Regions from separate parts of the Pannonibacter sp. Q-1 genome, predicted to be linked through region 1. Evidence: predicted binding sites of a transcription regulator. Region 1 holds the regulator's gene; each other region holds the start of a gene.

The links. The regulator LexA, encoded in region 1, represses DNA repair genes until DNA is damaged. The targets are predictions, from matches to a motif close to TGTTCNNNNTGTGTTCNG.
Region 2: the regulator LexA is predicted to act here: its motif matches at 6,630-6,647, upstream of ACVNHC_RS18565 (helicase-related protein).
Region 3: the regulator LexA is predicted to act here: its motif matches at 8,616-8,633, upstream of recA (recombinase RecA).

The regions. Positions count from the first base shown of each region.
Region 1 is NZ_JBSXNB010000002.1:157,542-167,527, forward strand. Features, by position in the region: gene adh (aldehyde dehydrogenase) at 1-1,163, opposite strand, end outside; gene ACVNHC_RS04715 (helix-turn-helix domain-containing protein) at 1,463-2,407, opposite strand; gene ACVNHC_RS04720 (molybdopterin oxidoreductase family protein) at 2,635-4,737, opposite strand; gene lexA (transcriptional repressor LexA) at 5,068-5,790, shown strand; gene ACVNHC_RS04730 (DUF983 domain-containing protein) at 6,244-6,681, shown strand; gene ACVNHC_RS04735 (O-antigen ligase family protein) at 6,773-8,068, opposite strand; gene ACVNHC_RS04740 (polysaccharide biosynthesis protein) at 8,180-9,986, opposite strand, start outside.
Region 2 is NZ_JBSXNB010000006.1:322,132-332,117, forward strand. Features, by position in the region: gene ACVNHC_RS18540 (imelysin family protein) at 1-119, opposite strand, end outside; gene ACVNHC_RS18545 (tellurite resistance TerB family protein) at 454-927, shown strand; gene ACVNHC_RS18550 (glutamine amidotransferase) at 1,009-1,725, shown strand; gene ACVNHC_RS18555 (TSUP family transporter) at 1,730-2,491, opposite strand; gene pyc (pyruvate carboxylase) at 2,685-6,128, opposite strand; gene ACVNHC_RS18565 (helicase-related protein) at 6,824-9,895, shown strand; gene ACVNHC_RS18570 (RNA-binding S4 domain-containing protein) at 9,952-9,986, shown strand, end outside.
Region 3 is NZ_JBSXNB010000004.1:648,351-658,336, reverse strand. Features, by position in the region: gene cckA (cell cycle histidine kinase CckA) at 1-544, shown strand, start outside; gene ACVNHC_RS14525 (TetR/AcrR family transcriptional regulator) at 615-1,208, opposite strand; gene ACVNHC_RS14520 (VOC family protein) at 1,274-1,699, shown strand; gene ACVNHC_RS14515 (hypothetical protein) at 1,738-2,268, opposite strand; gene ACVNHC_RS14510 (hypothetical protein) at 2,525-3,964, opposite strand; gene ACVNHC_RS14505 (DUF6384 family protein) at 3,987-4,925, opposite strand; gene ACVNHC_RS14500 (hypothetical protein) at 5,002-6,174, opposite strand; gene ACVNHC_RS14495 (pseudouridine-5'-phosphate glycosidase) at 6,349-7,287, opposite strand; gene ACVNHC_RS14490 (PfkB family carbohydrate kinase) at 7,426-8,364, opposite strand; gene recA (recombinase RecA) at 8,684-9,754, shown strand.

The DNA of each region.
Region 1 (9,986 bases):
GTCGGCTGGATGTAGAAGCCGTTGGCCAGATCCCCGCCGAGGCGGGCGGCATCGCCGCCGGTCAGCACTTCCGCGCCTTCCTCCACGCCGATCTGCAGGTAGGACATGATCTTGTCATGCTGCTGCTGGCTGGCCTGCGCGCCCACCATGGTGGCGGGGTCGCGCGGGTCGCCCTGCTTGATGGCCTTCACACGCGCAATGCAGCGGGCGATGAATTCCTCGTAGATGTCTTCCTGGATCAGCGCCCGCGACGGGCAGGTGCAGACCTCGCCCTGGTTGAAGGCAAAGAGCACGAAGCCTTCGACCGCCTTGTCGAGATAGGCATCATCCTGCGCCATCACATCGGAGAAGAAGATGTTGGGGCTCTTGCCGCCCAGTTCCAGCGTCACCGGAATGAGGTTGACGGTTGCCGCTTCCATGATCTTGCGGCCCGTGGCGGTGGAGCCGGTGAAGGCGATCTTGGCGATGCGGCCGGACGAGGCCAGCGCATGGCCGGCTTCAGCGCCGGTGCCGTTGACGATGTTGAGCACACCCGCCGGCAGCAGGTCGCCAATGAGTTCGGCCAGCACCAGAATGGCCGCCGGGGTCTGTTCGGCCGGCTTCATGACGATGCAGTTGCCCGCAGCCAGGGCCGGAGCCAGTTTCCACGCAGCCATCAGAATGGAGAAGTTCCACGGGATGATCTGGCCGACGACCCCCAGCGGCTCATGGAAGTGATAGGCGACCGTGTCATGGTCGATCTCGCTCATGGTGCCTTCCTGCCCGCGCAGCACACCGGCGAAATAGCGGAAGTGATCGACGGAGAGCGGAATGTCGGCGGCGGTCGTCTCGCGGATCGGCTTGCCGTTGTCCCAGGTTTCGGCAGCGGCCAGCACGTCGAGATTGGCCTCCATCACGTCGGCGATCTTCAGAAGGATGTTGGCGCGGTGGGCGGCAGAGGTCTTGCCCCAGGCCTCGCGCGCCGCATGGGCGGCATCCAGCGCGGCGTTGATGTCGGCGGCATCGGAACGGGCCACCTCGCAGATCCTGGCGCCAGTGATCGGGGTGATGTTGTCCATGTAGCGGCCGCTGACCGGCGGCACGAACTTGCCGCCGATGAAATTGTCATAGCGCTCGCGGAACGGTGAAACGGTGCGGAAATCCGCCTGTGCCTGAATGTTCATGCTTGTCTCCTCCAACGGGCCGCCTCCTCGCGGCCATGGGAAGAGCTTGACGCACGGCGGACGGTCTGAGGAGCCATGGCCGGGAACGCCTGCCCGTGCCCTGTCGCAGTTCTGCGACAGATGATGGCGGGTTTGTGGGGTAGTGTCAGATGGAAGCACAGTCGCGCCCCATATCCGGCGTCACCACGGGCGACGCTGCGGTGAGGGGCAAATCCATGCCCGCCTGACAGGCCCCGGCCTATCCTAGGTATTTGGGACCGGGGCTGAGCGTGGCAAATGCCTGAGCGCACTCGCCCCCCTCACTCCTTCGCCAGTTTCCGGTGAAGCGTCGCGCGGGAGAGGCCGAGGGCGCGGGAGGCGGCGGAGACGTTGCCCGAGGCCCGGGCCAGCGCCCGGTGCAAGACGGCGCGCTCCGCATCCTCCAGCCGCTCATGCACCGGCAGGCCGAGAAGATCGGCGAGCGGACGCGGGTTTGCAGCAGGATCGGCGGTGAGGCCCAGCAGAGCCCGCGCCCCGCGTGTGGCGCCGATGACGAGATCATCCTCATCCACCGCCACAAGCGCGGCAAGGCCATGCGTGCCGCCGCCCGGAACCAGCACCACACGGGCCTTCGGGAAAGCAGCATGGAAGAGGTCGGCTTCCACTTTGTGCGCCGTGTTCTGCACCGTCTGGCTGATGAGGCTGAGCACGGCGGCGGACACATCCTGCTCGGCCGTGGACACATCGATCACCGCCGCCAGCTGGCCGCCGGCATCATGCACGGGGGCGGAGGTGCAGGTGAGGCCAATGTTGCGGGCGAGGAAATGCTGGTCGCGGTGGATCGTCACCGCCCTGCCCTCGGCAAGGCAGGTGCCGATGCCATTGGTGCCGGCTTCCGCCTCGGACCATACGGCACCGGTCCACAGGCCGGAAGCTGCGAAATCGCGGTCCTCGGACGGGTTGCCGCGCCGTTCCACCGCGATGCCTTCCGCGTCGGCCAGCACCACACAGGCGCCAAGGCCGCCGATGGTCTGGAACAGCCAGTCGAGATGGGGCGCGGCGGTGGCCACGAGCCCGCCCATGCGCTCGCGCACGAGGGCAAGTTCCTGCGCCGTCAGGCGCGGCTCCACCCGGCGTTTCACCGGATCAAGGCCATGAAGATGGGCCGAGCGGGCCCAGGATGCGGCAATGGGCGAGCGCGCCGCCTGCCCGCTGGCAAGCGCCGCCTCGATGCGGCTCTGATGCTGAGACGTCACCGTGGGCATGTCTGGTTCCTCCCGCAAGGCCCTCTCCTGCGCACGCTCCTTGACCGGAAGAACAAGGCTCGCGCAGATGGTCCCGAGGCGGCTGGCAAAGACGCGCGGATAACCTGTTTCACAAGGCGCGGCTCTCTCCCATCCGCTTGCCTCAAGGCTCCGCACGCACAATGTGCCGCCGGGAAAGACTAGCAGCTTGTGCACCCGCACGCCATCCGGAGCTTAACGGGCACGAATCAAGAAGCCGGGCGCACCCACACGGCGCAGTCATGGAAGGCGGCGCCGCCATAGGGGGCGATGGGCTCGGCGCCGATCAGCGTGTTGATGCCATTGCCGTTTTCAAAGGCCGTGTTGGGCCAGATGCCTTCCGACACCACCGTGCCGGGGGCCAGCCCCTCCACATGACGCAGATGCAGCCGCACCTCGCCGCGCCGGTTACCCAGGATGACGCGGGCGCCATCCTCCAGCCCCGCAGCAGCGGCTTCATCGGGACGCATCCAGACCTCCGGCCGGCCGCCTTCCTTCTTGGTGGAGCCAGGCGTTTCGGTGAAGCTGGAGTTGAGGAAGGAGCGGGCCGGCGCCGTCACCAGCCGGAACGGATGCTCCGCGTCGGCATTTTCCACCGCGTTCCAGTAATCCGGCAGGCGCGGCATGGCGGCGTGGGCACCAAAGGGCTTGCCGTCTTCCGGCCGGTTGGGCGCAGCGGTGAAGCCCCAGTCCACCTTGAAGTGATACTTGCCGTCCGCATGGCCGAAGCCATCGAGATAATGGGCGGTGCGGAAGTCCGGCTGCAGATCCTTCCAGCGCCCGGCCTCCAGTTCGGCCAGCGTGCCATAGCCGGAATTGACGAGCATCCAGTCCACGTGCTCGCGGGCGCTCATGTGGAAGCCAGGATGATCCTTTGCATCAAGACGCTTCGCCAGTTCGTTGATAACGAATATGTTCTCCCGCGCCTCACCCGGCGCTTCCGTCAGCTTCGGGCCAAACAGCATGTACTGGTGGCCGCCGCCCCGGTAGATGTCGTCATGCTCCAGAAACTGGGTCGCGGGCAGCACGATGTCGGCATAGCGCGCCGTGTCCGTCATGAACTGCTCATGCACGACGGTGAAAAGGTCCTCGCGGGCAAAGCCCTGTTTCACCAGTGTCTGTTCCGGCGCGACGGAGACCGGATTGGTGTTCTGGATCAGCAGCGCCGTCACCGGCGGGCCGCCGGCCAGCGCCTCACGGTCCCCCGTCAGCACGCGGCCGATGAGGCTCTGGTCGAGGAACCTCGTGCCGGTGCGCAGGGAACTGCCCTCGACCATCGACTTGTCGAGCCTGTAGATCGCCCCGTTGTTGTGGAAGGCCCCGCCCCCTTCATACTGCCAGGAGCCGGCAACAGCTGCAATGCTGGCCGCCGCATGCATGGAGACGGCGCCGTTGCGGCTGCGGGTAAAGCCATAGCCAAGGCGGATGAAGGTGCGCTTCACCTCGCCGATCATCCGGGCCAGCTGCGTGATCTCTTCAGCCGGAACGCCGGTGATCCCTTCCGCCCATTCCGGCGTGCGGGTGGCAAGATGCGCCTCCAGCTCATCCGGGCAGTCGGTGTAGCGGGCAAGATACTCCCGGTCAGCCAGACCGTCACGGAACAGCACATGCATGATGGCACAGGCCAGCGCCGCATCGCTGCCGGGCTTCAGCACGATGCCGATATCCGCCTGTTTCATGGTCTCGGTGCGGTAGACGTCAACCACGATGATCTTCGCACCACGCGTCTTGCGGGCGGTGATGGCGTGGGTCATGACGTTCACTTGCGTCGCGACCGCATTGGTGCCCCAGATGATGATCTGGTCGGCCTTCATCATCTCGCGCGGATCCGGCCCGGCCAGAAGCCCGGTTCCGGCCACATAGCCGGTCCAGGCCGGATTGGTGCAGATCGAGGAAAACTGCTGCGAATAGCCCTTGGCATGGCGCAGGCGATGAATGCTGTCGCGCTGCACCAGCCCCATGGTGCCGGCGTAGTAATAGGGCCAGACCGTCTCCGGCCCGTGCTTCGCCTCCGCCTCCAGGAATCGCGCGGCAACAAGGTCCAGTGCCTCGTCCCAGGAGACGGGCTCGAACCGCCCTTCCCCCTTCGCCCCAACGCGGGCCATTGGCGTCAGCAGCCGGTCCGGGTGGTATAGCCGCTCCGCATAGCGCGCAACCTTGGCGCAGATGACGCCCGCCGTGTAGGGATTGTCCGCCGCCCCGCGCAGGCGGCCGATGCGGCCCTCTGCCGTCACCTCCACATCCAGCGCGCAGGTGGAGGGGCAGTCATGCGGACAGGCGGAATGGGCGGTGATGGTGACAGGCTTGTTCATCTTCGGTCTTTTCGGGGTCCCGGTGGCGCCGCCCCAGAGCAGAATGCCGCCTAAGGCAGGGTGAGGCCGCCTGCGGGGCGCAGGCAGCGCGGGAGCTGTGTCTTCTTCTTTCGCCAGCTTTCGGGACACCGGCGCATGAAGTCAAGCCGGGCCCGCAGGCAATTGCACGCAAGGTACCGTTCTGCCGGGAAAAGGCGCAGCGGCGGTGTGTTGTCTTGAGTGCATGCGACAGGAACATCCCGCTAACCTCACCTTAAGACTTGTGGAACACAGTGAGAACAGCTAAGGTACGTTCATGATTTGTACCAGACCCTCCAACGGGGACCTCACATGCTGACGCGCAAGCAACACGAACTGCTGATGTTCATTCATGAGCGCCTGAAGGAATCCGGGGTTCCGCCGTCCTTTGACGAAATGAAGGACGCACTGGACCTCCGGTCCAAGTCCGGCATTCACCGTCTGATCACGGCGCTGGAGGAGCGCGGCTTCATCCGCCGCCTGCCCAACAGGGCGCGCGCCATGGAAGTGGTCCGCCTGCCGGATTCGGTCACGCCGGGCCTGTCTTCGCCGCGCGGCAAGGGCTTTGCGCCGTCGGTGATCGAGGGATCGCTCGGCAAGGCATCTGCCCCGGCCGCCGCTCCGTCCGCCCCGGCTGCGGAAACCGCCCCTCACTTCACCTCCATCCCGGTCATGGGCCGCATCGCTGCCGGTGTTCCGATCGAGGCGATCCAGACCCACAGCCATTCCATCTCCGTGCCACCCGAGCTGATCAGCCGCGGGGAGCACTATGCGTTGGAAGTGCGCGGTGATTCGATGATCGAAGCTGGTATTCTGGATGGCGACACGGTGCTGATCCGCAAGACCGACACGGCCGAGAGCGGCGACATCATCGTGGCACTGGTGGACGACGAGGAAGCAACGCTCAAGCGCCTGCGCAAGAAGGGCGCTTCCGTTGCGCTGGAAGCTGCCAACCCGGCCTATGAAACCCGCATCTTCGGCCCCGGCCGCGTGCGCATCCAGGGCAAGCTTGTGGCCCTGTTCCGGCAGTATTGAGCCGCTGCCGCCCGTTCGACACGCTTGAAGAATGCCGGAGACACTGTTTCCGGCATTTCTGTTTATGGCAGCACGCGGCACGCACCCGGCAGACTTGCGTCACCGGCAACTGGGCGGGCCCGTGCGGTGGCTGCACGCATGCAAGAGCAATTCCGGCAAAGGCGGCACCGGGTTTGCGTCCGGAATCGCGTGAAAACAGGCAGCCAGAGCACGGCTGGCCGCTCCGTTTTCATCGAAAGGGCTCCAGGCATGTTGCGCCAACCACTCAAAGCCTTGATACGGGCGGTGCAGAAGCGCTCGGACCAAGTTCCCGCCGGGCACAGGAATAGCTGACCTGCCCTCCCCTTGCCCCCTGCGTCAAAACGCATCTTGCTCCGGACGCGTCTGCGCCGCAGTTAGCGGGTAAGGAATTATCCTGATTTGCCGCAAGCCGGCCAGCACAAGGAGGCCCTCATGACCATCGAGACATCCGGCCAGTGGCCAGCCCAGTCGCCCGCCCATGTCGGCGTGCGCGGCCGTTGCCCGCGCTGCGGTCAGGGGCATCTGTTCAAGGGCTTTCTCACCCTTGCCCCGTCCTGTGAAGTCTGCGGCCTTGACTACAGCTTCGCCGACCCGGCGGATGGCCCGGCCTTCTTCGTCATCTGCTTTGCCTGCGTTCCGAGCGTTGCCTTCGCCATGTGGCTGGAAATTGCCTACACGGCGCCCTATTGGGTCCACCTCTTCACAACGCTGCCGCTGCTCCTCCTCACCTGCATTCCGCCCCTCCGCCCCCTCAAGGGCTGGCTGGTAGCAAGCCAGTATATCTACAAGGCCGAGGAAGGCAGGCTGGTGACGGATACCCCGGCCGAAGACAAGACGGCGGGAGGAGCAAGGCCCGGTCCCGAAACCTGAAAAGGCCGCCTCATGCCAGGAGTTTCGATGCTCACACCTCACGCCTTGAAAAGGCTCTTGCGCCGCAAGGATTTGTCCAACTCCCAATGAGTCAGGCGGATTGAGAGCCGGCAGCAAGCTCCGGAGCAGACCGGACTGCTTCAGCCCGCCCTTTCACCATGAAGGGCACCGCTGTGAGGATCATCAGGCTGAACCACCAGCCCTGCCATGCCCCATGACTCACAACCGCGACACTGTAGGTGACGGCCAGAGTGACGGTTGCCGCCGCGAGGCTCGCGCCCAGAAGGTGGCCCGCGCGGCGGAACAACAGGGCAAGCGCTGCAGCGAACAAAGCCGCCCCGGCCAGCCCCAGTTCGAACCAGATTTGCAACGGCGCGTTATGGCTGTGCCCGAAACCAAGCAGGTATTTTCTCTCAGGTGAATATCCGGCAGCTTCGGGCAATTCGTCTGCCACTTTCGAGGCTTCCATCCCATATCCCAGCCAGACATGCCCGGGCAGCAAATTGGCATATTCCGTCCAGATGAGCCCGCGTATGGTCAGCGAGGTGTAGCCGACCTTTTCGTGGACGGCCTGAGGGATCATGTCATTCACATGGCCGACAATGAGCGGCATCAAGACAAAGGTCACAAGAGCGCCACCGGTCACGACCCTGTAGATAGCCCGCGGCCAGACGAAGGCCGGAACGGTCAACAGCAGGATGACAAGCACGCCGAGCTGCGCCGACGAGCTGTCGGATTGAAAGCATGACACAGCTGCAAACACCAGCAGTCCGGCCAGGGGCAAGCGGCGGCGCTGTTTCAAGACCACGAGAGCTGCAAACGGCAGGAACATGGCGATAGCGACGGCCGCGCGGTTCAGAACGTAGTTGTCAGGATCGGCGCGAAGTTCTGCATTCAGCACGCCGCCGGTCAGGAAATGAACAAAAATCAGAACAGCCGTCAGCGGCAGAGAGATGGCAAGCGCGGCTCCGATCCGTCCTGCAAGACGGTCAAGCACCGGAACCGGCAAGGCACAGACACATAGCCACAAAAGGCCTGAGACAAGGACCGAGAAGAGGAAACCCCATGCCGAACTCAGCCCCCTCGCCTGTACCGGGACAGGCGCCCAGGTAACGGAGATCAGCATGAAGGCTGTACAGGCGAGGCCCGCCAGGAGCAAGGGAGACCGGATCTTCGAGCCCAGGCCCTCAAACATTGCCTGCCCGCGGTAACACCACGCCAGCCCCGCAAGAAAGACAGCGGCCAGCCCCAGAAACAACGGCGGAGACACCCGGGCGACCGTCAGGACAGGCGGAAGCGCTGCAAATACCGATACGAAGAGGAATTCGAGCGCCTGCACCGGCTTGCCGCGGTTTCGCCCGGCCAGTTTTTGAGCAACCTCAGTCAAAACGGCAATTCCCTTTAAAAAAGTCTCTTCACTCAGGTCTTTCGATGCAGGCGCATCATGCGTTGAAATTGCCCAACCGCACCACAGCAGCCGCCACCCGGAGCTTGCGGTTCAACGCATTCGGGGCATCGCGGTCTGAACGGGGCTTCCGGCCTCGACTTCACCCAGCGCGGCGATCAGCATCGCCTTGCACTGATCTTCCCCACCGGCAGCCGCACTGTTGCCGAGGCGCTCCAGATGCCACGTCAAACGCTCGAGCGGAATGATGCCGGCGGAGGCGACAAAGAAGCCCTCTGCATCGTGAGGGGTGGTCATCTCGTTGGCGTCAAACAGCTCTTCATAAAGCTTTTCCCCCGGACGCAGACCGGTAAACTTGATGGCTACGTCCTCATCCGGCCGCAGTCCCGCCAGGGAAATCATCGTTCTTGCCAGTGTCAGGATCTTCACGGGCTCGCCCATGTCGAGGACAAAGATGCGCCCGCGTGTTTCTTCGCGTCCGATTTCGGCCGAAGCGGCCTGCAGCACCAGTTCGGTCGCCTCCCGGATCGTCATGAAATAACGCGTCATTTCCGGGTGCGTCACCGTGATCGGACCGCCGGCGGCAATCTGCCGCTTGAAAAGCGGCACGACCGAGCCGTTGGATCCCAGCACGTTGCCGAACCGCACGGTGATGAACCGGGTGTCGACGCCGCTGATGTCCAGTGCCTGGCAATAGGCTTCCGCGATCCGCTTGGTCCTGCCCATCATGCTGGTGGGCCGCACGGCCTTGTCGGTCGAAATCTGCACCATCGCACGGGCACCACAGGCAACGGCCGCATCAGCCACATTGCGGGTCCCCAAGACGTTGGTCAGCACACCTTCACAAATATTGTTCTCCACCAGCGGCACATGCTTGAGGGCCGCGGCGTGGAAGACAACGGCAGGCCTGCAGGCCTGCATCACCTCATGCACACGCCGCCTGTCGCGCACGTTGCCGATGACGGCCTGCCGGGGCAGGTCCGGATTGAGGCGGGAGACTTCGAGATCGATTTCATAAAGAGCGTATTCGCTTGAATCGAACAGGATGATCGAAGCCGGGTTGCAGGCCACCACCTGCCGGACAATCTCCGAGCCAATGCTGCCGCCGGCACCGGTGACAAGCACCGTCTGACCACCGATCAGGGACCTGATCGCCTCCAGTTGCAGTTGCACCGGAGGCCGGCCAAGCAGATCTTCCAGCGTGATACTGGCCAGATCCGGCTCAGTGCCCGTGAGCGGCCTGTTTACAACGCGGCGCAGGGGCAGCTTGAGCCGCGCGGCACTGGCGGCAAGAGACTGCATGCCCGCCTCACCGGCGCGGGGCGTTGCCAGAAGCAGCGCCGAAACCGGGACACCGCCCATTGCAAGACGGCCAACGATCCGCTCCAGCTCATCAGCCGAGCCGATAACCGGCACCCCCCGCACGGCCCTGCCGCTGCGCTTGCCTGCACCAAGCTCGACAATGCCTTCCACTTTGTAGAGTCGGGAGGACTCGAGCTTGTAATTGCGGATGACGTTGTCAGCGTCGCCGACATGTCCCACGATCAGCACATGTTCGCGGTTCTGTATGTCCCGTTTCCGGAACCCGACCCCGCCAAGATGCCCGTCTTTATAAGCGCGGTACATGATGCGGGGCGCGCCCAGCAACACGATCAGCACGAACCACAGGATGAGCGGCGTTGCGCGCGGAAAGCCGGCCAGCCGGTCGACGAGGAAATGAAGAATCAGAAACGCGAAGATCGCGGCCGTGCTGCTCAGCACGATGCTCCGCAGATCGCTCAGCGAGGCAAAGCGCCAGATTCCTCTCCCCAGACCGAAAAGAGCAAACATCACGCCGGCGATGGCCGCGAATGAAAGAACCCACCACGCGAGGCGGCTCATGGGCGGCAGGGACTGAAGA
Region 2 (9,986 bases), on a different contig from region 1:
TCCTGATAGGTGGCCAGAACATCGGCCGGCTTCACATCCGCCGCATAGGCGGAAATGGTGGCGGGAAGAGCCATCATCGCAGTGGCTGCAAACAGAATGGCTTTGAACGAACGGGTCATGGGGCAATCTCCCTGGGCATCGGACGGCCCCAGCGCCGCCCGGTGACTGCCCGGCAGAAATGTCCCGGATCTGGCGGAAGAGGGGCACGCGCCTGCGGCAGGTCTCGGCGGACAAGACAATTCCTGAAGGTTTGTGTCAAGTTACAAAACAGCGCAGGCAGCGGTGCAAACGGACAACACCTCACGCGCTTGTGGCCAAAAGTCAGGTTTTCGGGTGGTTTTTCCGCCACGTTCTCACCTATATCTCAGGGAAGATACGGATATCCGGTGGCAAGAACCCAGAACCGCTGCGGCTAACGGGTCCTGCGCTCAAGACTTCAGGACGGATGATTTTATGCTCGATGCTTTCAAGCGCTTCATCAAGGACGTCACCTTTGGCGACAGCGACAATCTGACTTTCGCCGAAGATGATCACCGGCTGGCCGTCGCCGCTCTGCTCGTCCATGTCATCAGTGTGGATGGCGAAGTCGATGACGTGGAGAAGACCAAGCTCACCTCGATCCTGAAGACCCATTATTCCCTGAGCGACAGCGAAACGGCCGAGCTTGTGGCCCTTGCCACGGACAAGGACAACGAAGCTGTCGACATGTATGGCTTCACCTCCGTCCTGAAGCGCAAGCTGGAGGAAGAGGAACGCCAGAAGATCATCGAGCTGATGTGGCAGCTTGTCTATGCGGACGGCCGCGTGCACGAGTTTGAGGACAACACCATCTGGCGTGTCTCGGAATTGCTCGGCGTCTCCTCGCGCGACCGGATTGCCCTGCGCCAGAAAGTTGCCCGCGAGCAGGGGCAGCCGGACACGGAGTGAGCCGGCAACTGCCTGATTTCAGGGCGCATTGCTCTGGATTAGCGCTCGACGCCGGGCCGGTTGCAACGTTATCGTGACACCATGAATCCTGATCCTGCTTCCCCGCACCGGCCGCGCATCCTGATCGTCCTGCATCAAGAAACCTCGTCGCCCGGCCGTGTGGGGCAGGAACTTGTGAAGCGCGGCTTTGCACTGGACATCCGCCGCCCGCGCTTCGGCGACACGCTGCCCCACACGATGGAGCATCACGCGGGTGCCGTCATCTTCGGCGGGCCGATGAGTGCAAACGACCCCGATGCCTTCGTCCACCGGGAGATCGACTGGATCGGCGTACCTCTCGCAGAGCAGAAGCCCTTTCTTGGCATTTGCCTTGGCGCGCAGATGATGGTGAAGCACCTGGGCGGCAAGGTAGGAGCCCATCCGCAGGACCTGGTCGAGATCGGCTACTATCCGCTGCACCCGACAGAAACCGGCAAATCCCTGATGCACTGGCCATCCAAGGTGTACCAATGGCACCGGGAGGGCTTCGACCTGCCACATGGGGCCGATCTTCTGGCTTCGGGCGACACCTATCCCAATCAGGCGATCCGTGTTGGCCCCGCCGCCTATGGCATCCAGTTTCACCCGGAACTCACCCACGCCATGATGGTGCGCTGGACCACGAAAGGCGCTCCCCGCATGTCCCTGCCCGGCGCGCAAGGCCGCCAGGACCATTTCGCCGGCCGCTACGTCTTCGACCAGGCCTTGCGCAAATGGCTGGACGACTTCCTCGACATCTGGATCGGGCGGGCTGGGTAAAACCTCACCACGGCCAGACGCTGATGAGCACGCGGAGGCTCATGGCAAAGCAGACGATGACAGTGACCGGACGGATGATCCTTGCCCCGCCCCGGAAAGCGAAATGGGCGCCGAGATAGGCACCGGCCATCTGCCCGAGCACCATGACGCCGCCTGCCACCCAGGCGATCTGGCCGAAGAGAATGAAATAGAACAAGGCGCCCAGATTGCTGGTCAGGTTGAACAGCTTGGCATGGGCTGTGGCATTGCGGATGGTCATGCCGCGCAGCAGCACCAGAGACGTGGAGCTGAAAGACCCGGTGCCCGGCCCGAAGAAACCGTCATAAAAGCCGAGGGCGGGTGCAGCCGTCACCGCATAGCGCTCGGCGCTCATGCGCGGCGCCCGCTCTTCATCAAGGTTCCTGGCGAAGAACAGGAAATAGAGGCCGATCGACACCAGCAGCAAGGGGATGAACAGCACCAGCAGCTCCGCATTGATCTGCTGCAGCACCCAGCCGCCGAAGATGGAGCCCAGCGATATGGCGATGATGGGCAGGATGTTTGCCCGCACAGACACCATGCCCCGGCTGATGAAATAGGTGGCGGCCGTCAGCGTGCCGGAACTGCCCTGCAGCTTGTTGGTCGCCAGCGCCGTTGCGGGCGGCAGGCCCGCCAGCAGCAGCGCCGGGATGGTGATCAGCCCGCCGCCGCCTGCAATCGCATCGATCCAGCCAGCCATGAGAGCGGCAAGAAACAGGAGGCCGAGAACCTCATAGGACAGTTCCATGGAAGAGCACCGGAAGGGGCTGGGGGCCTGCCGTCTCATGGAAGGCGGCGGCACGGACCAGCATCTGGGAATGGGACGCCTGCGATGCCACGGAATACGAGGGCTGGCAAGGGCGGTTTGCGGGGTTGAACACGTTGAAGCAAAAAGGGGAGACCGAAGCCTCCCCTTGCGCATTTCCTGTCTGACGCTGCGGTCAGGCCTTGAACACCACCAGCAGGTCCTTGGCGTCGATCTGGCTGCCGGGGGTGACGAGCACTTCGGAGACCACACCGTCGCGCTCGGCATGAAGCGCGGTTTCCATCTTCATGGCTTCGATGGACAAGAGCACGTCACCGGCCTTGACCTCCTGCCCTGCCGCAATGGCAACGGTGGAGATGACGCCCGGCATCGGCGCGCCCACGTGGGTCTCATTACCGGCCTCGGCCTTGCGGCGGGCGGCATTGCCTGCGGCGCCATGGGCCCGGTCCGGCACCTTGATGATGCGCGGCTGGCCGTTCAGCTCGAAGAACACCTTCTTCTCGCCCTGCTCGTCCGTTTCGCCCACCGCCTGACAGCGGACCACCAGCGTCTTGCCCGGCTCCAGCTCGACGAGGATTTCCTCGCCCACCTCAAGCCCGTAGAAATAGACCGGCGTCGGCAGCACCGAAGTCGGGCCATACTGGCTCTGCGCCTTGGCAAAGTCGGTGTAGACCTTCGGGTACATGAGATAGGACGCCAGATCCATGTCGCCGATCTCAAGCCCGGTCTTTTCAGCCGCTTCCTTGCGGCGGGCTTCCAGATCCTCCTGCTTCAGGAGCGAGCCGGGGCGGACGGTGATGGGCGTATCGCCCTTCAGCACCTTGGCCTGCAGCGCCTGCGGCCAGCCGGCCGGGGGCTGCCCCAGATCGCCGCGCAGCATCTGCACCACGGAATCGGGGAAGGCCACATCCTTTGAGGGGTCCACCACATCGGCCACCGTCAGCCCCTGGCTGACCATCATCAGCGCCATGTCGCCGACCACCTTGGAAGATGGCGTGACCTTGACGATATCGCCGAACATCATGTTGGCATCGGCATAGGCCTGCGCCACTTCGTGCCAGCGGGTTTCAAGGCCAAGCGAGCGGGCCTGTTCCTTGAGGTTGGTGAACTGGCCGCCCGGCATCTCGTGCAGATAGACTTCGGAGGCCGGTCCTTTCAGGTCGCTTTCAAAGGCCGCATACTGGCCGCGCACCGCTTCCCAATAGAAGGAAATGCGGCGGATGGCCTCCGCCGAAAGCCCCGGATCGCGGTCCGAGCCCTTCAGCGCCTCGACGATGGAGCCAAGGCAGGGCTGCGAGGTGTTGCCGGAGAAGGCATCCATCGCCGCATCAATGGCATCCACGCCTGCATCCACCGCAGCCAGCACCGTGGCGGCCGAAACGCCGGAAGTGTCATGCGTGTGGAAGTGGATCGGGATGCCGATTTCTTCCTTCAGCGCCTTGAACAGGATGCGCGCGGCGGCCGGCTTCAGAAGGCCCGCCATGTCCTTGACGCCAAGGATATGCGCACCGGCCTTTTCCAGCTCCTTGGCGAGGCTGACATAGTACTTCAGGTCATACTGCGGCCTTGCGCTGTCGAGCAGATCGCCCGTGTAGCATAGCGCGCCCTCGCAGAGCTTGTCCGTCTCCAGCACGGCGTCGATGGAGACGCGCATGTTCTCCACCCAGTTGAGGCAGTCGAACACGCGGAACAGATCAACACCGTTCTGCGCCGCCTGATGCACGAAGAAGCGCACCACATTGTCCGGATAGTTGGTGTAGCCAACGCCGTTGGAGCCGCGCAGCAGCATCTGCAGCAGAATATTCGGCGCCTTCTGGCGGATCAGGCGCAAACGCTCCCACGGGTCTTCCGTCAGGAAGCGCATGGCCACGTCAAAGGTCGCCCCGCCCCAGCATTCCAGCGACAGAAGCTGCGGAAGGCCGGTGGCATAGGCATCGGTGATGGCAGCAATGTCGTGGGTGCGCACGCGGGTGGCCAGCAGCGACTGGTGGCCATCCCGCATGGTGGTGTCGGTCACCAGCACCTGCGGCTGCGCCTTCATCCAGCTGGCAAAGCCCTTCGGCCCCAGTTGCTCCAGCAGCTGGCGGGTGCCATCGGGCTTCACATTGCCGAAATCCGGCACGACGGGGGCAGCCGCTTCCCGGCCGGGACGCGGGCGCGAGCGGGTTTCCGGATGGCCGTTGACGGAGACATCGGCGATGTAGGTCAGCAGCTTGGTGGCGCGGTCCTGCCGCTTCACCTGCGCAAACAGTTCCGGCGTGCCGTCAATGAACCGCGTAGTGTAGTTGTTGGCGCGGAAGTCCGGGTGGCCGATGATGTTTTCAAGGAACACAAGGTTGGTCGCAACGCCGCGGATGCGGAACTCGCGCAGGGCGCGCTCCATGCGCTTGCAGGCTTCCTCGGCGCTCGGCGCCCAGGCGGTCACCTTTTCCAGCAGCGGATCGTAGAAGCGGGTGATCACCGCGCCCGAATAGGCCGTGCCGCCATCGAGACGGATGCCGAAGCCGGTCGCACCGCGATAGGCGGTGATGCGGCCATAGTCAGGGATGAAGTTCTGTTCCGGGTCTTCGGTGGTGATGCGGCACTGCAGCGCATGGCCGTTGAGCCGCACATCCCCCTGCACGGGAACGCCGCTCGCCTCGGTGCCGATGGCGGCCCCGCCTGCGATGCGGATCTGCGCCTTGACGATGTCGATGCCGGTCACCTGCTCGGTCACCGTATGCTCCACCTGCACGCGCGGGTTCACCTCGATGAAATAGATGGCGCCCGTGTCCGAATCCATCAGGAACTCGACCGTGCCGGCCCCGCAGTAGTTCACCGCCTGGCCGATCTTCAGGCCATAGCCGCACAGTTCCTGCCGCTGCGCCTCGGACAGATACGGCGCAGGCGCGCGCTCGACCACCTTCTGGTGGCGGCGCTGGATGGAGCAGTCACGCTCGAACAGATGCACCAGATTGCCGTGCGAATCGCCCAGGATCTGCACTTCCACGTGGCGGGCGCGTTCGACCAGCTTTTCCAGATAGATCTCGTCCTTGCCGAAGGCGGCCTTGGCCTCGCGCTTGGCGGCGACCACTTCGCGCACCAGCGTTGCCTCGTCACGGATGACGCGCATGCCACGCCCGCCACCGCCCCAGGAGGCCTTGAGCATCACCGGATAACCGATGCCGGCGGCCTGAATCTTGATCTCCTCGATGTCATCGGGCAGCGGATCGGTGGCCGGCATGACCGGAACTCCGGCCTCGATGGCGAGATTGCGCGCTGCGACCTTGTTGCCAAGGCGGCGCATGGTCTCGGGCTGCGGGCCGATGAAGATGATGCCGTTCTGGGCGCAGGCCTCGGCAAATTCGGGGCTCTCCGACAGGAAGCCATAGCCCGGATGGATGGCATCGGCGCCCGAGAGTTTGGCAACCCGGATGATCTCGTCGATGGACAGATAGGCCTCGATCGGGCCCAGGCCCTTGCCGACCTGATAGGCCTCGTCGGCCTTGAAGCGGTGCAGCGCCAGTTTGTCCTGCTCGGCAAAGATGGCGACGGTTTTCAGCCCAAGCTCATTCGCGGCACGGAACACGCGGATGGCGATTTCAGATCTGTTGGCAACGAGAATCTTACGGATGGCCAAGCCCATACCTCCCCAATATGAAAGCGCATGAGTCATACAAAGGGATGAGGGCAAAGAAAAGAGCCAACACTCTTGACCTATTCGCCTGCGCCAGCTCAACAATCAAACGCCCCATAATGGGACATAATTCTTTATTTTTGACCCGGTTCAACTGGTTGCCGGGAGCAACCAGTTACGTTCCCCTGCCGCTATTTCGTGGCTCTGCCGCTTGAACACTACAAACTGTCGTACGAACAAAACAAAAACGCATAACGGACAGCGATTCGTGCATGAGTCGTTCCGCTTTGGTGCTGAAGGTTGAGATAGCGCTCGTGAAAATTGCTGATCCGGTTAACCTGATCTGCACGATTTCCTGAGCTTGACGCGATTCCGGAAAACGGCGCCCTGCCCACCTTAAATCCTTGGTCAGATTCAGGATTTCGTGGTCACCCCCTTGCCGGAAACCACATGTCGTAGGGAACAAAAACAGACTCGCGGCTTGTCTGCGATTCGATCAGCCTTTGTTCCAGACTCGTTCCTTTGCCCGGATTCGCTGCCCCGTTTCAGCCATGGCGCCGCGTTAGAACCGGGGCCGAAAATCGTGAGGGACAGGGGGAAGACCCTATGCTAGACAGCCTTCCGCACGCCCTGACCTTTGTGAGGGCCAAGACACCCGGCCGAACGAAGCACTCCGCGCGATGCCTCCGATCCAGATCATGACCTTGCCGCCGGCCGCCCGGTCCAGAACCGTTACGGCGGTGCTGGGCCCGACCAACACCGGCAAGACCCATCTCGCCATCGAGCGGATGCTGGCCCAGCCCTCCGGCCTCATCGGCCTGCCGCTGCGCCTGCTGGCGCGCGAGGTCTATGGCCGTCTGGTGGAGCGCGCAGGCGAGGCTGCGGTTGCCCTGATCACGGGCGAAGAGAAGATCGTCCCCAAGGCGCCGCGCTTCTGGGTTTCGACGGTCGAGGCGATGCCGCTCGATCTCAACACCGAGTTTGTCGCCATCGACGAGGTGCAGCTGGCCGCCGACATGGAGCGCGGCCACGTCTTCACCAACCGCATCCTGAACCTGCGCGGCCGCTCCGAGACGCTGCTGCTGGGCTCTGCGACCGCCCGTCCTCTGCTGGAAAAGCTCATTCCCGGCCTCAATGTGGTGACGCGGCCGCGCATGTCGGTGCTGACCTATGCAGGTTCCAAGAAGATTTCGCGCCTGCCGGCCCGTTCCGCCGTCGTCGCCTTCTCCTCCAGCGAGGTCTATGCGATTGCCGAGCTGATCCGCCGTCAGCGCGGCGGCGCGGCGGTGGTGCTGGGCTCGCTCAGCCCACGGACGCGCAACGCACAGGTGGAGCTGTTCCAGAACGGTGACGTGGATTATCTGATCGCCACCGACGCGATCGGCATGGGCCTCAATCTGGATGTGGACCACATCGCCTTTGCCGGAAACCGCAAGTTCGACGGCTATCAATACCGCAATCTCAGCCCCGCCGAGATGGGCCAGATCGCCGGGCGCGCCGGGCGTCACATGCGCGATGGCTCCTTCGGTGTGACGGGCCGCGTCGATCCGTTGTCCGATGATCTCGTGGAGATGATCGAGAGCCACCGGTTCGATGCACTGAAAGTTTTCCAGTGGCGCAACACGCAGCTCGATTTCACGTCGATTTCCAGCCTGCGTGACACACTGGACCTGCCTCCGCGTGAAGACGGACTGGCCCGTGCGCCAGCCGCCGACGACGCGCAGGCCCTCGAATATGCCGCAAAGGATCACGGCATCCGCGACATGGCGTCCTCCCCCTCGCGGGTGGCGTTGCTCTGGGATGTCTGCCAGGTGCCGGACTATCGCAAGATCGCCCCGGCTAACCACGGAGACCTGCTTATCCACCTATACACGTTGCTCGTGCGCAACGGGGTGGTCGATGAAGACTGGTTTCAGCGTCAAGTGGCTTTCGCAGACAGGGTGGATGGTGATATCGACACTCTTGCGAACCGGATTGCGCACATCCGCACCTGGACTTTCGTGGCAAACCGTGCCGAATGGCTGAAGGACCCTGTTCACTGGCAGGGTGTCACCAGAGGCATTGAAGACAGACTGTCGGACGCCCTGCATGACCGTTTGACCCAACGGTTCGTGGACAGGCGGACAAGCGTATTGATGAGACGTTTGAGAGAGAACGCCATGTTGGAAGCGGAAATCACGCAGACTGGGGACGTCCTTGTGGAGGGCCAGCATATCGGCCGCCTGCAGGGGTTCCGGTTCGCGCCGGATGCGGTTGCGGACAGCCCGGAAGGGAAGGCCGTACGCGCAGCAGCCCAGAAGGCACTGGCCAGCGAGATCGAAGCCCGTTCCGACCGGCTGTCGCGCGCGCCCAATGAAGATTTCGTCCTGAGCACGGACGGCACCATCCGCTGGCAGGGCGAACCTGTCGCCCGTCTCACCGCCGGTGACGACACGCTGGTGCCCGGCTTCGTGCTGCTGGCCGACGAGCACCTGACCGGCCCCGCCCGTGACCGGGTGCAGGCCCGCGTTGACCTGTGGGTCAAGGCCCATGTCGGCACGCTGCTGAAGCCGCTGATCGACCTCAAGGACGCCGAAGGGCTGGAAGGCCTTGCCCGTGGCATCGCTTACCGCATCTATGAGGCGCTCGGCATTCTGGAGCGCCAGGATGTGGCCAATGATGTGCGCCAGCTCGATCAGGACATGCGCGCCTCGCTGCGCAAGCTGGGTGTCCGCTTCGGCGCCTACAACATCTATGTCCCGGCCCTGCTGAAGCCGGCTCCGAGCCAGCTTCTGGCCCAGCTCTGGGCGCTGAAGCACGGCACGCCGGACATGCCCGGCCTCGTGGAGCTGCCGCAGCTGTCCGCCTCGGGCCGCACCTCGATCACCGTCGATCCGCAGATCGACAAGGCGCTGTACAAGGTTGTCGGCTTCCGCGTCTGCGGCCCGCGCGCCGTTCGCGTCGACATTCTGGAGCGTCTGGCCGACCTCATCCGCCCGCTGATCGCCTGGAAGCCGCTGGATGCCAGCGTCACGCCGCCGGATGGTGCCATTGCTCAGGGCGGCGGCTTTACCGTCACCGTGGCCATGACCTCGCTGCTGGGCTGCGCAGGCGATGACTTCACGGAAATCCTGAAGTCTCTGGGCTACCGCAACGAAAAGCGCGAGATCGAGCGCCCGGTGGCCGCACCTGCCGATACGGCCGCGACCGAAGCCGCTCCGGTCGAAGCCGCTCCGGCGGAAGCGGAAGCTGCACCGGAAGAAACCGCAGCCGAAGCTCCGGCAGAAGCTGAAGCCACCGCAGAACCGGTTGCAGCCGAGGCTGAGGCAGAGACGGCTGACGCCGGCGAAGCTGCCGCCGCCGTTGCCACTGAAACCGTCACCATCGACATCTGGCGTCCGGGCCGCACCGGCGGGCGTTCGCGTCAGGGCGGTGAAGCTGGCGAGCGCCGGGGCGGTGGTGACCGCGGTGACCGCAACAAGGGCGGCCGCGGCCGTCCGCAGCAGGGCAAGCGCGGCGAAGGCGAAGGCGCAGAAGGCGGCCGCAACCGCTCCGGCGGCGAGCACCGCGGAAACCGTGACGGCAACCGCGAAGGCCGCCGTGATGACCGGCGCGACGACCGCCGCGAAGGCGGCAAGGGCGGCAAGCCGCATCATCAGGGCCAGAAGCAGGGTCAGGGCCATGCCGGCCAGCGTGACCGTGCGCCGCGTCCGGAAAAGCCGATTGATCCGAACTCGCCCTTCGCAGCCCTGCTGGCTCTGAAGGCCAACATGGAAAAAGGCAAGTCCTGAGCGCCAAAGGCACATCAGACACGGCCCCGCACGCGGGGCCGTCCGCCTCGCAGCGGATCGACAAGTGGCTCTGGTTTGCCAGGGTGACGAA
Region 3 (9,986 bases), on a different contig from region 1:
TGGCCTCTCCACCGTCTATGGCATCGTCAAGCAGACCGGCGGCTACATCTTCTGCTCGTCCGAGGTGGGCGTGGGCACGGTCTTCCGCATCTTCTTCCCGCGGCACATCCCCAAGGAGCAGCCGGTCATCGAGAAGAAGATCATCGAGGACAGCGACAAGGTGAAGGATCTCACCGGCTCGGCCTCGATCCTGCTGGTGGAAGACGAGGAGGCCGTGCGCGCCTTTGCTGCCCGTGCGCTTGCCTCACGCGGCTACACCGTCCACGAGGCAGGGTCCGGCACGGAAGCGCTGGAGGTGATGGAGGAAACCGGCGGCAGCATCGATCTGGTGGTGTCGGATGTGGTCATGCCGGAAATGGACGGCCCCTCGCTCTTGCGCGAGTTGCGCAAGACACGGCCCGATCTCAAGATCATCTTCGTTTCGGGCTATGCGGAAGACGCTTTCGAGGAGAACCTGCCGGAAGGCGAGACCTTCTTCTTCCTGCCCAAGCCCTTCACCCTCAAGCAGCTGGCGACAACCGTGAAGGACGTGCTGTCGAGCTGAGGCGAAGATGAGGGATGCTGTGCCGGCCGTGCTGGCACAGCTGGCCCTGAGGGGCCTCCTTCCTGCCTGATCACGGTTTGCAAAGACCGCAATAGAGCCTTTCGAGCGCATCAAGGTAAGCATCCCGCTCAGCCCCGCCGGCAATTGCCAGCGCTGCGCGCTCGAAGGCGGCGCCGAGCATGGCGGCAAGGGCATGCCTCTCGTCTTCCGGCAGCCCGGTGATCCCAGGAATCGCTGCGATGGCCTCCCGAAGCGTTGCCTCTCCCTGCTCCTTGTCCAGACACGCCATCTCCTGCATGCCCAGAACGGCCGGCCCCTCCAGCAGCAGCAGGCGGGCGCGGCCCGGCTCTGCCATGGCATCCAGATAGGCCTGGGCACCGCCGCGGAAGGCCAGTTGCAAGGACAGATCTTCCGGTGAAGCCTGCCGTATGGCCTCCGCAACGGCCGCAAGTTCTCCTTCCACAACGGCCCGCATCAAGGCGGCCTTGTCGGCAAAGTGATGATACAGCGCGCCGCGCGTCACATTGGCCGCAGCCACGATGTCGGGCGTTCCGGTCTCCGCGTAACCGCGGGTGATGAAGAGCGCGCGGGCGGCGGCGATCAGAGCTGCGCGGGTTTCCTGGCGGCGCTCGGCATTGGTCCGGCGGGTTGGAAGTGATTGCATACATGCAGCCTGTATGTTAATTGAAGCGACATGCATAGTGTATGTTTTTTCAGGAGGGCTGTCGCATGAAAATCACCCAGTACTATCCGGTTCTGATGTGCGAGGATCCTGCCGGGGCATCTGCCTTCTTTCAGAGGCACTTCGGCTTCGTGCCGCTGTTCACTGCGGACTGGTATGTGCACCTGCAGCAGCAGGATAACCCGGAGGTCAATCTCGCCATTGTCGCTGCGGATCACGCAACGATCCCGCCCTCCGGCCGGGGACACGCGGCAGGATTGCTTCTCAATTTCGAAGTTGAGGATGCGGCCGGGGAATATGCAAGGCTGCGTGATGAAGGGCTGACGATCCTGCTGCCGCTGCGCGATGAACCCTTCGGCCAGCGTCATTTCATTGCCGCCGGCCCGCAGGGCGTATTGATCGACGTGATCACGCCCATTCCACCGGCGGCTGAATTTCTGGGTCAATATGCACCGCAATCCGTTCCCCGCTGACGGCGGTACCTGAAGCCTTCAGCCCTTCTGGCGTGCCGTCAGCTGACAGGCAGGGCCGGGCAGCCGGAGGTCCGCTCAACGCGGGTCTTCAGCCCCTGCAGGCTCTGCATGGTGTTCGGGTTGCCCGGCAGCACGAAACTCTGGGCAAGGGCGGTGCGGGCATTGTTGACGATGGCGACGTCCTGAACCGCCAGCGTGCGGCAGGCTTCGCCGGTGAAGCGCACACGCACGCGGATCAGGCGATCGCCGTTGTCGGAGGGGCCGAATTCGGCGTCAAGCGCCGGGTTGGCTTCCGTCATCTTGCGCTCGATCACCACCATGTTGGCTTCATCCTGCACAACGGGCGTGCCGCGCTCGGTGGCGCTGGCGATCAGGGCCATGCGCACCTGCTCCGGGCTGCCGGCGATCGACAGGGACTGCGCACCCTGCGGCACCGTCAGCTGCGGCTGTGGGGCAAGTGTGGTCTGCACCGGCCGCTGGGGGCCGCTCGACTGGCAGGCCGCAAGTGCCGCGGCGAGGGCAGGGACGATGATCATCTGGCGCATGGCTGCGATCCTCAAGGTAATCATGTTCAGGCTCCGGCAAGCCTAAACAGGCCACCAGTCCGGTTAACAAAGTTAGAACACATCTGGTTCCGTCACTCATAGATCGGAAAGGAGGCTTTGAAAGCTGGCTACGTCACAATCCACGCGGAAATTTACCGCTTCCCTGTCTTTTTTGTCATGCCAGTTCGCGATGAGTCCGGCCCGTCGGGTGCAGGTCAGGCTCGCGTGGCACTTGCGCCTTTCTTGGCGTGATGCCTTCCGCATCCCGGATGCGCTGGCATCAGAATGTCTTTCCCGTGCGGAAGCCGCCGCCCTTGCCCATGGTGCTTCCGGAAGAGCCGGTTCTGAAGCCACCGCTTCCGCGTGAGCTGCCGCCGCCAAGCCCCTGACCCGAAAAGCCGCCGCCAAACGAGCTGCGGCTGGTGCCGCGGCTGCTGGTGTTCTGGCGCACATGTGCCTTGCGGGCGCGGGCCCAGTAGTCCGCACCGCTGATGGCGCCCTTGACGAGCTCGCCCAGCAGGATGGTGGTCAGGTTGTCGTCCTTGAACGAGGAACCGTAATCGTCATAGCCGTTCTGCCGGAACTGCTGGGTCACCTTGGTCAGTTCCTCGCGGCGGCGGGAAATGTCGCGCTGCAATTCCTTGTCCTGGCGGATCTCGCGGGTCAGATCCTCGATCTGCGCCTCGACATTCTGCAGTTCACGCACGATGGCATCATCCTCGCGCGAGGGGGTGTCGATGGCCTTGCGCAGAAGCGTGTGCAGATCCTCCCGCTGCAGGGCCTTGGCGAGTTCCGCGGCTGCGGCCTGATAGCCTTCGTCCTCACCATCGGTGAAGGTCTGGAGCCGGGCCTGCAGGGCGGAAAGCTCCGCCTCCTGCGCCTCAAGCTGGCTGTCCAATTGCAGGAGGGCGTCCTGCAGCCCGATGGCCTCTCCCTCAAGGTCCTGCCCGGCAAGCCGTGTCAGCGTCTGGCGTTCGGACGCGGCAACCGCATCCGCCGCCTCACTGGCCAGCTCATTGCAGCGGGCCGCATGGGCTGTGAGGCGCGGAGGGATTTCGGTCAGCATGGCATAGTTCGGCCGGGCCGCATCAAACCGGATCAGACCGGCGACCCAGCGGTCGAGCGAACGCACCAGGCCTGAGTGGCTGTAGCCCGTGGTGCCGAAGCCGCGCTGCCACAGATACTTGAACAGCGGGTCGTTTTCGTAGGCCTTGCCCTTTTCCTCCCGGTCCGCTTCTGCCTGGAGGGCCTTTTCCGAAGCGGCGGTGGCGGTGCGGGCGGCCTGTTCTGCCGCAGCTTTCAGCCCCTTGTGGGTCTCATCTGCGGCAAGGGCCTGGACAAGAGGCCCTTCCAGTGCCTCGATCTGCTCAAGAATGGCGGATCGGGCGGCGGAAAGCCTGTCCCGCTCGCGCATATGCTCTGCCCGCTGGCTTTCCTTGAGGCGGACCTCTTCGGCAAGGCGTGCCAGATCGGCGTTGCGCCGCTCCAGCAGCTGCCGCGCTGTCCGCGCCGCGCCTTCCAGATCGGCGCCAAGATGCTCGGCTTCCTCTGTCTCCATGCGGAATTTTGCAAGGTCCCGGAAACCCTCGCTCATCTTCTCCGATAGCGCCGAAATGGCCCGCGTTGCCCGTTCGATACGGTGGGCAAGCTCAGTCTCCTCGCGGCGCAGATCCGCAAGGGCCTGTTCGATGGCCGAGAGTGTCTGACGTCCGCTCAGCATGGCTCAAGCCCCCGTTCCGGTGTCACCATTCGGTAATGGCCCCCTGTTCCACCGGCTTGCTCCACTCGATGCCGAGCTTGCCGCGCAGCTTCACGCCCAGTTCGGCATCCTGGACGATGCCATCCTTCGCCTTGTCGTCGCGTACCGCATTGAAAACGCTGACCGGTACCCGCTGCGCCCAGATGGTCACGGTCTTTTCCCTGCCGTCTTCCTCCGAGACGATCCGCCGTGGCAGAGGCTTGCCATCGGCACCGATCGCCTCCACCACCAGATAAAAGTTCTCGGCCGACTGATTCACATCGGGAATGCGTGTCACTCCCGTGGGCACATCCGGGCGGGAGACAATGCGAACGGTGAAGGTGGTGGCCAGCTCGCTGTCGAGTGCGGCCAGCTGGTCGCGCACCCGCCGTGCATCGGCCGCATCACCGCGCGCCAGAGCCCGTTCACCGTCAGCTGCAAGCCCTGCGGCCTGCACCTTGACCGCATCGTCCAGAGCGGCCGCATTGATGGCTGCGGTCAGCCGCGCAATGTCCTGAGGCAAAGTCTGGCTGAGCTCGGCCTGGAGAGCCTCCGCAGCCCTTTCACGCGGGGCCGTGACGAGGAAATGCCAGGCGGACAAGGAAATCACGAGTGCCGCCAGCGCGATCGCCGCCACGCGGGCATAGCTCATGCGCCGGATGTAAAGCAGGGCCAGAAACCGTTGCAGCCCGGCCTTTGGCGGGGCATAGACGAAACGGTCTTCCTTGAGGCTGGCAACACCCTGCAGCAGGATGTGATCGGGCACGTCAATGCCCTGTGAGGCATAGATGTCCCGCAGGCGGGCGATCAGTTGCGCATCACGGTCAGTTCCACTCAGCTCGCGCTGAACAAGGGCCTCGTCATGGCGCAATGTGTCGACCACATCCATCGCCATCATCAGCTCGTCGAGCGGCTGTCCTGCGGCCTTCTGTGTTGCGGCCATTCCAATCCTCCGGCCCGCTGGGGCTGGTTCATCAAGTCGTGTGCGCCGGCCGGCCTGTCAAGCCGGCCGGATGGGCTCAGCCCTTGATCAGAGCCTCACCGGCTGCAAGCTTTGCCAGACGGCGCTTGCCATCTTCGACGGCAAGGCGGATTTCTTCGGAGTTTTTCGTCGACATCTCGCGCATCTCGTTGATGATATTGCGCGAATTAACCTGGAAGTTGACCACGCTGTCCACCAGCTTCTTGACCGACGCCGCCTGCACGGTGGGGCCGTAACCGGCTTTCAGCGCGGCCTCCTGCACGGCATCGCCGATTTCGGCCAGCGTCTCGAGGCTCTTGTTGACGCCGTCCTTCATGGCATTCAGGGTCGCGGTCGATTCATGCAGGCCCTGCAGGCCGGTGAAGGAGGCGTTGAGCGCCGTCAGCACCGATTCATTGGTGGAGAAGAAGCTGACCGACTGGGCATAGACCCGCTCCTTGGCGTTGGTCGTCTGCATCAGGCGCGCCATGATCACTTCAGACGTGTTGTAGCCGATGGTCAGGTTGTCGGAGAGATCCTTGGCGACCTGATAGCGCTTTTCCTCGTCCTGCATCTCGCGCATGCGCTCGTCGCGGGTGAGTTCCAGCCTTGCCTTGGCCGCAAGATCCTCGCCGCTGAAGGCCGTGACTTCGGCAGACGCTGCTTCCAGCGACGCCTTGGCGGCGTTCAGCTTGGCGGTGGCGGTGTTCAGCACTTCCAGCGCCAGAACCTCGGCCTGTTTCAGCGCGCCGCGATAGTCACGGTAGGCGTTGAGGATGGTCTGCTCACGCTGGATCTGCTCCTTCGTGTCCTTTGCGACCTCCAGATAGGTCTTGCGGATGGTGTCGAAGCGGTCGGAAATGGTGCCGCGGCGCATGTCGCGCCAGCGGTTGGACAGGCCTTCCATGAAGGAAATCTTGCCATCGGCCAGTTGGTCGACCATGGCCTTGGCGTCGTCGCGGATCGAGTTGAAGGCATCCGTGATCGCCTCGTAGCGCTCGCCGATGGTCATGGCGGCGATCTGGGTGCGGACGATCTCGTTGAAGGTGGAGGCCTGGCCGAGCGTGCGGGTGATCACGGCAATCTTGTCCGGCGACAGGTCCGAGATCTGCTCAAGAAGCGCGTTGATCGGCGCATCGGCTTGCGTTTCGGGCATGAGGCCCAGATCCCTGAGAGCGCCGACGGCCCGGTCGAGATACTGCAGCGGGCTCTTGCTCTGTGCCTCGGTCATCGTCTTCCTCCTGCATCTGCGCCCCGCCGGAGGATCCGGCAGGCCTTCCGCTTGTTGCAACCAAATAGGTCAGGCTGATGACAGCAAGTCAACGCAAAGACCTGCGGGGCCATGATAATCCGCCCGCCCTGTCACATGAAGGCGACAGGGCGGGAAGGGGCATGTGACGCGTCGTTACTTTGCCGCCGCCAGAGCCACGGCAATCGCGGCAGCAAGGCGGGCATTGTTGCGCACCAGCGCGATGTTGGTGACGAGGCTGCGGCCCTTCGTCAGCTCGAAGATATGGCCCAGCACGAAGGGCGTGACGGCCTTGCCCCGCACGTCGCGCCGGGCGGCCTCGGCAATGGCCGCGTCAATATACTGGCCCATCTCGCCGCGGCTGATCTCGCTCTCTGCCGGAACCGGATTGGCGATCAGCACGCCGCCATGGCCGCCGAACAGCTTGCGCGCTTCGATCAGGCGGGCGATCTCCCCGGCGCTGTCCATACGGTACGGGGCGGGCAGGCCGCTCTCGCGCGACCAGAAGGCGGGCACTTCGTCCGTGCCATAAGCGATAACCGGCACGCCGCGCGTTTCCAGCACTTCCAGCGTCTTCGGGATATCGAGCAGGGCCTTGGCCCCGGCGCAGACAACGCAGACCGGCGTGCGGGAGAGTTCGTCCAGATCGGCGGAGATATCGAAGCTGGTTTCAGCCCCCTTGTGCACGCCGCCGATGCCGCCCGTGGCGAAGACGCTGATTCCGGCAGCATCAGCGGCCATCATGGTTGCCGCCACCGTGGTGGAACCCGGCCGGCCCGTCGCCACCGCAATGGCCAGATCGGCGCGCGAGCACTTCATCACGTTCTTTTCCTGCCCCAGCCGGTCAAGGTCTGCGGCATCAAGGCCGATGCGGATGCGCCCGTCGAGCACGGCGATGGTGGCCGGCACGGCATCCGCCGCGCGGATGTCCGCTTCGACCTGGCGTGCCGTCTCCACATTCTGTGGGAAGGGCATGCCGTGGGTGATGATGGTCGATTCCAGCGCCACGATGGGCTTGCCGGCAGCGCGGGCGGCCTGAACCTCGGCGGAATAGACGAGAAGATCCGCAAGGCTGGCGGGCAGGGAGGTGGACATGGTTCTTTCCTCAAGGCTTGCGGCCCGTGCCGGACCATTGCGGGGCGGCACGGCGCTGAAAGGGTGGGATGGCTTTGGCCACGCCTCAGGGGCGTGCCGGCCGGTTGGTGTTCTTATAGACCTGCGGGTGCTGCAGGTTCAACGTGGGGCAGAGGCTGAAGGCAGTGCCTCAAGCGCCGCCCAGCTCAGGCCTGCCGCCACTGCGCCGGTGACGGCAAGCGTCATGGCGGCTGCAGCAAGGCCTTTCTCGAGGCTCTCGGAGAGGGGCAGGTTGCGGGCGATGCCCGCAAGCGTTCCGGCCATCAGCGCGTCGCCCGCACCGGTCACGTCATGGACCATGGCGGGAGGCGGGGTCAGGAAGCCATGAGCCTCCCCCTTGGACCAGAAGAGCGGCTTTGCACCTGCGCTGATCACCACGGCTCCCGGGCCAAGGGCCCGCAGGGCGGCGCCGAGTTCTTCCTGCAGGGTATCGGAGCTGAGCCCGGTAAGGTGTGCGGCCTCGCCCCGGTTGACGAAGAGGATATCAAGCCGCGGCAGGATGGGGCGAAGGCGTGCCGCCTTGGCATTCGACACCGCATCGGCCGCCAGTAGCCTGCTACCGGAGGCCTGTGCCAGCGCTTCGAGCACGGCCTGGGGCAGGTTGGCCTCGATGAACCAGAGGCCGGCTGCCCGTGCCGCCGGTGACAGATCACGTGCGAGCGACGCATCAAGGCTCTCGGTGATATCCGTATCGACCACAGCGGCGGCAAGCGAGCCATCCGGGTCATGCAGGGCCACGTAACGGCCTGTGGGCATCGGCAGGGTGCGCACGCCATAAAGGTTCAGCTGTTCGCGCCCCAGAAGGCTGCGCAATGCGGCGCCGTCGCCGTCATCTCCCAGCGCTCCGCTGAGGGCCACCGGCACGCCGAGCTTCGCCAGCCCCCGCGCCACATTGGTGGCAACGCCGCCGGGCATGCCCCGCATGGTGGACGGGGTGGAGGTTTCGCGGTGGATGGGCTCCTTCGCATGGGCGATCAGGTCGAGATGAATGGCGCCGAAGCAGGCCGCCGGGGCCGCTGTCTGGACTGTTCCGTTCATTGCCGTGTCTCCTTGCAAGGCCCGTCCCGGTGCAATGAGGCGGTGCAGGCGTTCGCCCGGCCGTCCCGCAGGGCTGCCGCTGCGGCTGTGCAGGGCGCAAACCATATGCCAGCGATTCTGCAAACCTGCCAGCCTGCTTGCGAAGCTACGTGAAAAGAACGGGCTTGCGGAAGAGCGCGCAAGCGTGAACATACACGGAACTCATTGACGAAAAACGATAAAAAACAATCTTGTAAAAGATCTTGGCAAATTGGAACAAAGAGAGTACAAAAGCTGAGTTTGAAACGGCGGGTCCATCGTGGAATAAGGAGCCTCGCACATGTCTCAGAGTTCACTTCGCCTTGTAGAGAGCAGCCAGATGGACAAGACCAAAGCGCTGGATGCAGCGCTCTCGCAGATCGAACGGGCCTTCGGTAAGGGCTCCATCATGCGCATGGGCCAGGGGCAGGTGGTTGAGGTCCAGACGGTCTCCACCGGCTCCCTCGGCCTCGATATTGCGCTGGGCATCGGCGGATTGCCGAAGGGCCGTATCGTCGAGATTTACGGCCCGGAATCCTCGGGCAAGACGACGCTGGCCCTGCACACCATTGCCGAGGCTCAGAAGTCCGGCGGCATCTGCGCCTTCGTGGATGCTGAGCACGCGCTTGATCCGATCTATGCCCGCAAGCTGGGCGTCAATCTGGACGACCTGCTGATCTCCCAGCCCGATGCCGGTGAACAGGCGCTTGAAATTGCCGACACGCTGGTGCGCTCCGGCGCCATCGACATTCTGGTGGTGGACTCGGTGGCTGCCCTGACGCCGAAGGCCGAGCTGGAAGGCGAAATGGGCGACAGCCTGCCGGGCATGCAGGCCCGCCTGATGAGCCAGGCGCTGCGCAAGCTCACCGCCTCGATCTCCAAGTCGAACTGCATGGTGATCTTCATCAACCAGATCCGCATGAAGATCGGCGTCATGTTCGGCTCGCCCGAAACCACGACGGGCGGCAACGCGCTGAAGTTCTATGCCTCCGTCCGCCTCGACATCCGCCGCATCGGCTCCATCAAGGACAGGGAAGAGGTTGTCGGCAACCAGACGCGCGTCAAGGTGGTGAAGAACAAGCTGGCGCCTCCGTTCCGCCAGGTCGAATTCGACATCATCTACGGCGAAGGCGTATCCAAGTCGGGCGAGCTGGTCGATCTGGGCGTCAAGGCGAATATCGTCGAGAAGTCCGGTGCATGGTTCTCCTACAACAGCCAGCGCCTCGGTCAGGGCCGCGAGAACGCCAAGCAGTTCCTGCGCGACAATCCGGCCATTGCCGACGAGATCGAGCTCGCCATCCGCCAGAACGCCGGTCTTCTGGCTGAAGCCATCACCACCGGTGACAGCGACAGCGAAGACGCTGACGATTGATATCCCCTGCCGGTACAGGCTGCCGGTGGGATACCCCTTACGTCTGATTGTTTTGAAGACCCGCGTTTTGCGGGTCTTCTGCTGTCTGGAGCACGATTGCCGCGAGGGCTGGTCTTCTGCCCCTTGAAGGCAAGCGCCAAATGCAGCTGCCTCGCTTCTGGACAGGCCGAAGGGTGAAAGATAAAAGGCTTTGAACTGCTTGCGCGGGAAAGGCCGGGGCAGGGGGCAGGAG